Linked DNA regions of Granulosicoccus antarcticus IMCC3135. The protein of the gene in region 1 binds, or shares a complex with, the protein of each later gene. Links are inferred from orthologs where the notes say so. Each region holds a gene or a part of one and is shown in the gene's direction. Other genes may lie near its edges.

The links. The genes of interacting proteins can lie anywhere in the genome.
Region 2: the proteins of IMCC3135_RS06465 (region 1) and IMCC3135_RS01350 are in contact, whole or in part, in a crystal structure (PDB 1U0S), measured with the Thermotoga maritima proteins. The link is inferred for Granulosicoccus antarcticus IMCC3135 from one-to-one orthologs. Residues at the interface, in WP_004081049.1 of Thermotoga maritima: Ser82, Ala83, Met84, Gly85, Gln86, Gln87, Val90, Ile91, Ile94, Lys95, Lys99, Asp100, Phe101, Val103, Lys104, Gln107, Arg110, Glu113, Ala114, Lys117; in WP_004081040.1 of Thermotoga maritima: Lys186, Gly188, Thr189, Gln190, Leu191, Ser193, Ala194, Arg195, Tyr197, Leu198, His201, Glu223, Ser247, Ser248, Ile249, Ala250, Asp251.

The regions. Positions count from the first base shown.
Region 1 is NZ_CP018632.1:1,504,664-1,509,919, forward strand. Bases 722-3,527 are described here. They hold IMCC3135_RS06465 (response regulator), read left to right. Parts: upstream 722-1,843; coding sequence 1,844-2,212; downstream 2,213-3,527. Other genes in these bases: fabB (beta-ketoacyl-ACP synthase I), read left to right, coding at 722-1,638; IMCC3135_RS06470 (hypothetical protein), read left to right, coding at 2,209-2,664; IMCC3135_RS06475 (serine/threonine protein kinase), read right to left, coding at 2,674-3,527. In the rest of the region: fabA (bifunctional 3-hydroxydecanoyl-ACP dehydratase/trans-2-decenoyl-ACP isomerase), read left to right, coding at 1-411; more of fabB, read left to right, coding at 424-721; more of IMCC3135_RS06475, read right to left, coding at 3,528-3,672; aroQ (type II 3-dehydroquinate dehydratase), read left to right, coding at 3,808-4,251; accB (acetyl-CoA carboxylase biotin carboxyl carrier protein), read left to right, coding at 4,286-4,741; accC (acetyl-CoA carboxylase biotin carboxylase subunit), read left to right, coding at 4,753-5,256. UniProt on the Bacillus subtilis protein: Involved in the transmission of sensory signals from the chemoreceptors to the flagellar motors.
Region 2 is NZ_CP018632.1:282,023-287,738, forward strand. The notes cover bases 1,121-4,386. They hold IMCC3135_RS01350 (chemotaxis protein CheA), read left to right. Parts: upstream 1,121-1,483; coding sequence 1,484-4,186; downstream 4,187-4,386. Other genes in these bases: IMCC3135_RS01345 (response regulator), read left to right, coding at 1,121-1,377; IMCC3135_RS01355 (chemotaxis protein CheW), read left to right, coding at 4,183-4,386. In the rest of the region: IMCC3135_RS01335 (hypothetical protein), read right to left, coding at 1-134; IMCC3135_RS01340 (hypothetical protein), read left to right, coding at 565-939; more of IMCC3135_RS01345, read left to right, coding at 952-1,120; more of IMCC3135_RS01355, read left to right, coding at 4,387-4,644; IMCC3135_RS01360 (response regulator), read left to right, coding at 4,766-5,152; IMCC3135_RS01365 (protein-glutamate methylesterase/protein-glutamine glutaminase), read left to right, coding at 5,154-5,716. UniProt on the Bacillus subtilis protein: Involved in the transmission of sensory signals from the chemoreceptors to the flagellar motors. CheA is autophosphorylated; it can transfer its phosphate group to CheB, CheY or CheV.

The DNA.
Region 1 (5,256 bases):
TTCGATCGCATCACCAGTATTACAGCCGATGGAGGAGCTGCAGGCAAAGGGCAGGTCATCGCTGAACTGGACATCAACCCTGAGCTGTGGTTCTTCGGATGCCATTTTGAGAGCGATCCGGTCATGCCGGGTTGTCTGGGACTGGATGCCATGTGGCAGCTGGTTGGCTTCTTTCTTGGCTGGAAGGGCAATCCGGGCAGGGGACGAGCGCTGGGTTCTGGTGAAGTGAAATTCTTCGGTCAGGTCCTGCCAACCGCCAAGGTGGTACGCTATGAACTTACTATCAACCGACTTATCGAAAGAAAGCTGGTCATGGGCATCGCCGATGGCCGCATGCTGGTCGACGACCGTGAAATCTACACGGCTCGTGACCTGCGAGTTGGTCTATTCACATCCACTGAAGATTTCTAAAGAGATCGCATCATGCGCAGAGCGGTAATAACCGGCATTGGTATCATTTCCTGTCTGGGAAATGACAAGGAGTCGGTAACAGAATCATTGCGACTGGCCAAATCGGGCATCACGAAACGCGAGATCTATAAGGAAATGGGCATGCGCAGCCACGTGGCTGCGGCGCCGGACATCGACCTTAAAGAATCCATCGATCGCAAGCAATTTCGTTTTATGGGCGGGGCTGCTGCCTATGCCTATCTGGCCATGCAGGCGGCGATTGCGGATGCAGGCCTGAGTGATGACGAGGTGTCGAATGTTCGAACGGGCATTATTGCAGGCTCGGGTGGCGGTTCTTCAGCCAGTCAGGTTGATTCTGCCGATATTCTGCGTGATCGTGGCATTCGGCGAGTAGGGCCCTATCGAGTTACTCAGACCATGGGTAGTACGGTATCTGCCTGTCTGGCAACGCCTTTCAAGATCAAGGGCATCAACTACTCCATATCATCAGCCTGTTCCACCAGTGCACATTGCATTGGTAATGCGCTGGAGCTCATCCAGCTGGGCAAGCAGGATCGCGTGTTTGCCGGTGGTGGCGAAGAGGAGCATTGGACACTAAGCAGTCTGTTCGATGCCATGGGCGCGCTGTCGACCAAATACAATGACACGCCAGAGCTGGCCTCACGCGCCTACGATGCGAACCGGGATGGTTTTGTCATTGCCGGTGGCGGTGGCATGGTGGTGGTAGAAGAACTGGAAACTGCCAAGGCACGTGGGGCAACCATCTATGCTGAGGTCGTCGGTTATGGTGCCACTTCAGATGGTTACGACATGGTTGCACCGTCCGGTGAAGGGGCAATGCGTTGCATGCAAATGGCCAAGGCAACGGTTGATACGCCTATCGATTACATCAATGCCCACGGCACCAGCACGCCGGTTGGTGATGTGGCCGAGCTGCGTGCGGTAAAAATGGCTTTCGAAGAAGGCCAGGTTCCCCATATTGGTTCTACCAAGTCTCTGTCGGGACATTCGCTGGGAGCCGCAGGTGTACAGGAGGCTATCTATACGCTTCTGATGCAGCAAGCCGGTTTTATTGCCGAATCTGCCAACATCACAGATCTTGATGAAGCTGCAAGCGATTTGCCGATTGTTCGCAGTCGTATCGATAACGCAAAGATCGATACGGTGATGTCCAACAGTTTTGGTTTTGGCGGCACAAACGCCTCGCTCGTCTTTCGACGCGTTTAGTCGATCGGCTCTGAATCACCAGGCGCAGATCATCTGGTCTGTGTCTGGTGAGAGCCTTTACTCGTCCTGCCGTCCCCGGACGAGTTAATTGTCAATTGTGCGACGCACGATGGCAAAATTGACGGTTACTTTGCCCTGATACAGCCTACAAAGTTCGGTGTTTTGGTCGTTACTTCTCATGTCCATTTGAATTGGTTTGAGATACATGAAAGTAATGATTGTCGACGATTCAAAGTCCATGCGGATGATCGTAAAGCGCACTCTTAAACAGGCTGGCTTCGATACTATGGAGTTTGAAGAGGCCGAAGACGGCACAGATGCGCTTGCCAAAATTGATGATTACATGCCGCAACTGGTACTTTGCGACTGGAATATGCCCGAGATGAATGGCATTGATTTCCTGAAAGCGATCAGAGCCGCAGGGAATACAGTCAAATTCGGATTCGTGACGACCGAATCCACTGCTGAGATGCGAGCGGAGGCAAAAGCGGCTGGAGCCCAGTTTCTTATTGCCAAGCCGTTTACGGCAGAAACGTTCGAGAAAACGTTGCAGCCGGTTCTCCGACAGCCATGAACTATCAGGCTCCGGAGGCACGCGCGCTCAGCGATATGCTCTCGATGATAATCGGTGGTGAAGCCAAGGCCAAAGTAGCGCCTGCGCTGGAAGGTGACTCCCCCGATTTTGTGGCGATTTACATCAACAGGGATGATGAAGTGGTGGCAACCTGCTGTAGTAAGTTGCACACGGCAGCCTCTCTGGGGAGCGCTCTGTCCATGATTCCTGCAGGTGGCGTCAAGAGCATGGAGGAGGAGAATCAAATCTCGAAAATGGCATTAGATAATTTTTATGAGGTGATGAATATCTTTTCCAGCCTGTTGATGAACGACAAGACAGAGCATCTACGGTTGTCAGAAGTAGTTCGAGATGCTGGCAAACGTTTGAAGGTGGACAATAGTGAAGAGGTGATTTTCACGTTGGAACTCGGTAACTATGGGGCGGGTGAGCTGGTGTTCAATTTCACCTGAATCCAGTATTCAGTAGATGAGGCTGGGTTCCTCAAGAGCTGCACGTTGTTCTCGTAGCGACTGGATATGTTCGTCCCAGAATCTGCCGCTGGCGAAGAACGGAAAAGCCTGTGTAAAAGCCGGATCTTCCCAGCGTCTGGCAATCCACGCAGCGTAATGGATGATTCGCAAGGTTCGCAAAGGCTCTATGAGGGCCAGCTCGCGTTCGTCAAATTCGCGAAACTCATGGTAACCATCGAGAAGATCGCCCAGCCGTGCTTGAGCATACTGACGATCGCCAGAGATGAACATCCAGAGGTCCTGAATGGCAGGACCCAGGGCGCAGTCGTCAAAATCCAGCAGGTGCGGTGTGCCATCACTACCCCATAGAATATTGCCCGGGTGGAAATCACCATGCAGGCAGATCTCACGATAAGGGACTGCATCGATGCGCTCATGCACTTCGGGCATCAGATCGTCAATGACAGACTCATAGACCTGCGCCAGATGGTCGGGCAGGATATCGGAATCCAGTAGATAGTCGGCGCATTCATCACCCAGTCTGCTGGCATCGATGAATGGGCGGTGTTGGAAGTCCAGTGTGTCAGCTACCAGGTGCAAACGACCCAGTGTTCGGCCGATAACAGCTAGCTGTTCGGGGTTGTCCAGCTCGGGAGGACGACCACCTGCACGGGGGAACAGACAGAATCGAAATGGCCCATGGTTATGCAGACTCTGACCTTCAGCATCACTTAATGGTGCGATAACCGGAATGTCATGTTCAAGTAGTGCGTTGCAGAACGCATGTTCCTCCAGAATGGTTTCATCGCTCCAGCGACCTGGCCGATAGAACTTGGCAATCACGGTTGTGCCATCGTCCAGGCCAACGGAATAAACGCGATTTTCGTAGCTGTTGAGCGCACTGACACGACCATCGGTGTGCCAGCCAACGCTGTCAATTGCATCGAGTATCTGGTTCGGGTCCAGTGACCGAAAGGCCAGAGATGCATCAGTATCCTGGATGATCATTAACTCCTTATTGTCGGTATAGGTCGCCAACTGTCTGTAAATAAGCCCTATTTGATGCTATCTTTCACAGTTACCGTCACGATTGACCTTTTGGTCGATTACGTGCATCAAATTTCATAACTGGAGCGTTGGAGTATGTCACAGGTGTTGGTTCTCAATGGGCCTAACCTCAACCTGCTAGGTACTCGTGAGCCTGAACGATATGGTTCGGTACGATTGGCGGACATCGAAGCACAACTGGCTGAACAAGCTGAGCAATCGGGAGTCAGTATTGACTTCTTTCAGAGTAACAGCGAGGGGGCATTGATTGACCGAGTACAGGCGGCTCCGGCAGAAGGGTGTCAGATCGCGATCATCAACCCGGGTGGCTATAGCCATACGAGCGTTGCTCTGCGCGATGCCTTTCTCGGTGTGGCACTACCTCTGATTGAAATACACGTTAGCAACATCTATCAACGTGAACCATTCAGACATCATTCGTATTTTTCCGATATCTCTGTCGGCACATTACTGGGTTTTGGCCCTGCCGGGTACAGCATGGCGCTGACGGCAGCCATCGCCCGAATCAAACAATCTTAATACCACCGAACCGGAATACAGATCAGGACTGCCCATGGATATTCGCAAGATCAAGAAGTTGATCGAGTTACTGGAAGATTCGGATGTTTCCGAAATCGAGATCGTCGAGGGCGAGGAGTCCGTACGGATCGCACGTTCATCTGGTGTGACCTACGCACCCGTGCAACCTCAAGCAACTCAAGTCGCGCAGCCCGTCGCGGCAGCACCAGCGGCCGTGGGCGCCAGCGCACCAGCGCCGGAGAACCTACTGCCACCAGGTACCATCATGGAATCTCCCATGGTCGGCACCTTTTACCGTTCCTCGTCTCCTACTGCCAAGGCTTTTGCCGACGTTGGGCAGGTTGTCAATAAGGGTGACACGATCTGCATCATTGAAGCGATGAAGATCATGAACCAGATTGAAGCCGAAGTCAGCGGTACCGTACGCGCCATTCTTGTCGAAGATGGCCAGCCGGTTGAGTACGGCGAGCCATTGATCGTCATCGACTGAGTATCTGACTCATGGTTACTCCAATCAAGAAACTGCTGATCGCCAATCGTGGCGAGATTGCCCTGCGTATCATGCGCTGCTGCCGTGATCTGGGTATCCAGACCGTTGCTGTCTATTCGACGGCTGACCGGGATCTCAAGCATGTCAGGCTGGCCGATGAAGCGGTATGTATCGGGCCGCCACCTTCCGCTAAAAGCTATCTCAATGTGCCTGCCATTATCAGTGCGGCCGAGATAACTCGCTCCGAGGCTATTCACCCGGGTTACGGGTTTCTGGCTGAGAACGCCGATTTTGCCGAACGGGTTGAATCAAGCGGGTTCAAGTTCATTGGTCCAACCTCGGACACTATCCGTTTGATGGGTGACAAGGTCAGTGCCATTGCCGAAATGAAAGCCGCAGGCGTTCCCTGTGTGCCTGGCAGTGATGGGCCTCTGGGTAACGATATTGCCAAAAATATCAAGATTGCCAACAAGATCGGTTATCCGATCATCATCAAGGCGGCCGGCGGCGGCGGC
Region 2 (5,716 bases), 1.2 Mb from region 1 along the record:
GTGGCTTGTTCGGTGACTTGGGACGCCGTGTTCTGAGCTGTGGCAACGGCATCGCCTGCGTCGTTGTTGCTCAGATACTGTCTGCCAAACCAGGCTAGTACAACAACGACTGCCAGAGGTATTAACCATTTCATCAGACTGCTACCTGTTGACTGGCAGTGTCGATCAAGGCATCAGTAGCGGCAGGGCTGCTGGTCGAATTCATCAGATAGAATGACATGTGTAACTCCATGGGTTTTGCAACTTCTGGCACCACTAGGATGTAGGGGGCCTTGCGGGTTGTGTCTTTAACGCGAATGATACTACCGGCATCTGCTGGGACGAGGAATATGACTCTGTGAAGTACATAGTTTACAAACCTTTCACAAACTGCCCGGATATAGGTGAATCGTAGCAGTGGTGGGGGTTAGAGCATGAGTAACATATGGCATTTAGCTTTTTTCGGCCATTTCACAGATCAAGCATGAGCCTCTGCTGGTCGATAGGAGATTGGCGAGGCGGCATGATTAGCTGTTTGCTGCCAACTACGCGATATTTAATTGCAAAAACGAAAGGTGCTAATACATGAAGCTGGATAGTGCTGAACCAGAGAGTGAGCTGCAAGAGGGGAGCGATAAGGACCCTATTGTCCGGGCCGCAGTCGAGAAACTGCGGCTAGGTGAGTCTGACACGGGCATGAATGATCACGATATACGGGCTTCGTTGACCATAATCAATGGCTACAGTTCGGCATTGGAATCAAGCTTCCAGGAGCTCAGAGATCTGTATAACGAGACTCTCGAGCAAAAAGACGGATTTACAGACGAAGCACGTAGTGCTCGGCTCATGACATTGGAAGCAGATTGTCGTTTTTGCCTTTCCCGGATGTGCGGTTCTGTGGCCAAACTCAAGGAACGTCTTCAAAGTGAAGGCGTGTGGCAAGTTTCCTCTCAGAATTAGATCGGAGCCCTCATGAATTCTCCAGCACGTGCTGCCGTGGGTAACTTGGTCAATGAACTTGTTCTGGTTGATGATGACAAGCTGACTGTCGAAATAGTGTCCTGGATTGTCAAGAAGAGTTCGTATCAATCGACATTATTCACAAACGCCGATGAAGCCCTGGCGTATTTGAGAATCAACACACCGAAGTTACTGGTGGTTGATTTTTACATGCCACAAATAACAGGTCTTGAATTCATCACAGAATTGCACGCCTGCTCGGATCTTTCACGCACATCGGTGTACCTGTGCTCAGCTGTTTCGCCTTCATTCGAAGACAGCAAGTTACTGGCGTCAATGAACGTGCAAACATTGGAAAAGCAGTTGATATGCGATAGGAAACAGCTAGGCGTATTACTCGAAGAGAAGCTGGAAATCATACCGGCAAAGATTATCTAACGCCCGTGATGCAGCAAGTAGTTCAGTGTCTCTCCATCGTGTCGATAGCTGATCAGGGTTAAGGTTTTCCCTAGCGGCAGGTTACAGATACCGAGACATTAGTTTTATGTTTGATACGCTCCAAGAATTTCTGACAAAAAGTCAGGACAGTCTTAATCAGATGGACCTGGACGTCATCAGCCTGGAGAAGAACGCCCAGGATGATAAAGCCCTGTCCAGCATGTTTGCGATCATTCACTCGGTCAAGGCTGCCGCCAGAGCCCATGGCCTGACTACGATTGAGCTTGTGGCACACGCGGGTGAAGGTTTGCTGGATAGATTGCGCTCCGGCGAGGTTGTGCCGGACAAGGATAAGGTCGGGCTGTTACTTGAACTGGCTGACTCTCTTCGGGAGCTGATGGATCTGGTTGCTACAGCGGAGGCCGAAGAAGGCGACTACAGCGGCCTGATCAAGCGACTTGAAAGCAATGATACCCTCACGGAAGCAGCACCAGTTGTAAGTTCAGATTCGGATGAGCTGGTCGGGGAGCCTGTTGTGCTTGAACTCGACGACGAAATGAAAGAGGTGCTCAAGGATTTTTTGCAGGAAAGCTACGAAAATCTGGACCGCGTGGATAGTGAGCTGATCGAGCTGGAAGGAGAGCCGGACAATCGCGAGCTACTGTCGTCCATATTCCGTTCCATGCATACCATCAAGGGTACTTGCGGTTTTTTCGGTTTTGACAAGCTGGAAAAAGTGACACACGTCGGTGAGAACTTACTGGTCAAGCTGCGCGACGGCAAGTACAGCATGAGCGAAGACATTGCCAATGGCTTGCTGCTGATGGTCGATGCTGTCCGCGACATGCTTGGCGAGATCTCGGAAAATGGTCATGACGGCAGGAAACTCTACGGCGCTCTGATCGAACGATTGAGTGAGCTGAAGGATAATGGCGGCATTGCGAAAGAGGCCGTTGTCGTTGTCAATGATGATATCGAGGTGGGCGCTGGGGCACACGTTTTCAGTGCCGAACCTGAACCTGTAAAACCAGAACCCTCGCAAGCAGCGCCAGTTGCAGCTGTGCCTGCGCCAGCAACCGCAACCACAGAGACAACCCCCGCAGAGCCTTCCCGGGAAAAAAGTGGTGGCATGGTGGTGGAAGCTTCCATCCGTGTGGATGTGCCTGTTCTGGATGCCTTGATGAATCTGGTTGGCGAGCTGGTATTGGCGCGGAATCAAATCGTTGAGTACATCGGATCCCATGAGAACACCCAGATGGTGGCTGCCGCTCAGCGACTCAATCTGATTACCAGCGAGTTGCAGGAAGGCGTGATGCAGACGCGTATGCAGCCGATACACAGTATCTGGGCAAAACTGCCACGGGTTGTGCGGGACTTGTCCCGATCATGCGGTAAACAGATTCGTGTGGAAATGGAAGGCAAGTCCACCGAGCTGGACAAGAGCCTGATTGAGGCCATGAAAGATCCGATCACCCATCTGGTCAGAAATTCGGTAGATCACGGCGTCGAAACTCCTGAGCAGCGTGTTGCCGCTGGCAAGCCTGCTGAAGGCGTATTGCTGTTGCGAGCCTTTCATGAGGGAGGGCAGGTGCACATCGAGATCTCGGATGATGGCGCTGGTATCCCACCTGAACGGATCAGGGACAAGGCGATAGAGAATGGTGTGATAACCGCCGAGCAAGGGGCCAGCATGTCAGATCAGGAGATCTGCAAGCTGATCTTTCTACCAGGGCTGTCTACGGCTGAAAAGGTAACCAATATTTCTGGTCGCGGCGTGGGTATGGATGTCGTCAAGACCAATATCGAGAAAATCAGTGGAACCATCGATCTGGATTCGGTTGTCGGACGAGGCACGACCTTCAAGATAAGGGTTCCCCTGACGCTGGCAATTGTACCGGCGCTTATTGTCACGACGGGTGCGCAGCGGTTTGCGATACCACAGGTCAACCTGATCGAGTTGATCCGGATTGATGAGGAGGCTCAATCGCGCGCCATTGAATATATACATGGTTGTCCGGTGCATCGACTCCGTGGGCAGTTGCTGCCACTGGTGTACTTGCATAAGGAGTTAAGGTTGAAAACCCCTGAGCCAGGGGCATTGAATATCGTGGTGTTACAGGCGGATAAATGTCGCTTTGGACTGGTGGTCGATCAGATCAACGACACACAGGAGATCGTCGTGAAGCCGTTGGCAGAGGCACTCAAGAATATTCCGGTGTTCGCTGGTGCCACCATCATGGGGGACGGTCGTGTGGCGCTGATTCTTGATGCCCTGGGTATTGGTCAACGTGCACGGGTTATGAGTGATAGTCCGAATCGGGCAGCCAATCTGACAACGGGTAATAACTCGGAAAAAACCGGTAAAAGTGAAACTCTGCTGCTGGTGAGTACTTCCAGCAATGGTCGATTGGCGATTCCATTGAATCGGGTAGCACGACTGGAACAGTTTGATACCAAGCAGACGGAAGCCGTGGGTGGTGCCTCGGTTGTGCAGTATCGAGGACAGATTCTGCCGCTTGTGAAGTTATCCGACTTCCTGTTGGAAAGACGCTCCGGACGCGATGGTGAGGTTGCCGATAAAGAGTTGATTCAGGTTGTCGTGTTTGGTGATGAGGGGCGTCAGGTTGGCTTGATTGTGTCAGAAATCATTGATGTGGTTGATGAGGTTCTGACGACGCGTGGCAAGACCAGTCGGGTTGGTGTGCTGGGTACTGCAGCCATTCATGGCCAGGTTACTGAGTTGTTCGATGTATCGGAGTTCATCAAGTCGACTGCCGATCTGATTGTCGAGCTTAGGGAGGCGGTATGAATCAAGTAACTCCACAGAATTATTGTACTTTCTATCTGGATAAATACTATTTCGGAATCGAAGTGGAGCAGGTTCAGGAGATTATCCGTTTTCAGGAGATCACCCCTGTGGCACTGGCACCCGATGTTGTCAAGGGTCTGATCAACTTGCGGGGCCAGATTGTGACGGCCATTGATCTGCGTAGTTTGCTGGAGTTGCCAGAAAGAGCCGAAGGTGAAGTCCCCATGAACATCGTGGTCAGAACACCGCTGGGTGCTTTCAGTTTGCTGGCTGATCGTGTGGGTGATGTGCTTGAGTTATCTGATGATAGTTTCGAGGCACCGCCGGACAATCTGAGCGGCATGGCACGTGAGCTGATTCAGCGAGCCTACAAACTGGACAATACCCTGCTGTTGACCATGGCTATCAAAAAAGTGGTGAGTTCCGAAGTTCTGAATCGACGGCAAAGTGCTGCCTGACAGCTCCATGGGTACTTAAGTGCGATTGGTGAGGTCAGTTGTCAGGATCCGCTGCCGCTAACATTTAATGTGTTTCGCATGAAAATGACGAGGCATAGACGAAAATTTCAGGAATACAGCCATGTCTCAACAGTCTGTACACGCTTTGATAATCGATGATTCCAGGGCCGTGCGAACAATACTCAAACGTATGCTGACGGGTGTGGGCTTTCGTACCTCAGAAGCGGTCAATGGCCTGGAAGGTCTTGAGCTTCTGAAACAGCATGACGACATTACAATCGCACTGGTGGATTGGAACATGCCACTGATGAATGGTTACGATTTTGTCAAAGCGGTACGCGCGGATCCCGCCTACCGCGATCTATGGTTGATGATGGTGACTACGGAGACGGAAATGTCTCGCGTCGTCAAGGCGATGGCCGCTGGTGCCAATGAATACGTCATGAAGCCATTTACCGAAGATGTCATTGTCGACAAACTCAAATTGCTGGGTCTGGTCGCTGCTTGAAATGCAAACCAAGCGTGTATTGGTCGTTGATGATTCAAGCATGTATCAGCGTCTGTTGTCTGATGTCATAAACACACATCCCGAACTTGAAGTCGTGGGAGTGGCTACCAATGGCAAGCAGGCGTTGCAGTTGGTCGAATCCTTGCGTCCCGATGTGGTGACTCTGGATATTCTGATGCCGGAAATGGATGGCATCCAGGCTTTGCTGGAGCTGCGTCGCCAATGGCCAGAAGTCCGAACTATCATGGTCAGCTCGCTGACATCGGAAGGTTCAGACGCGGCACTGGATGCATTGACACTGGGCGCTCATGAATATGCGATGAAACCTGATTCAACAGGCGGCGTTAGCAGTATCCGCTCCATGTTGAGTGATGATTTACTACCGAAGATCGAGGCACTGTGTGGTCTCGCCTCCAATAGCATAAAGCCACAGGCTACTCAATCTGAGATGTACACTGCGCCAAATTCCATGCCGCTGCCTGTCAATTTGAAGCGTTCGGCTGATCATCTCGAACTGGTTGTCATCGGGGTGTCCACCGGCGGGCCTGATGCCTTGACCAAGTT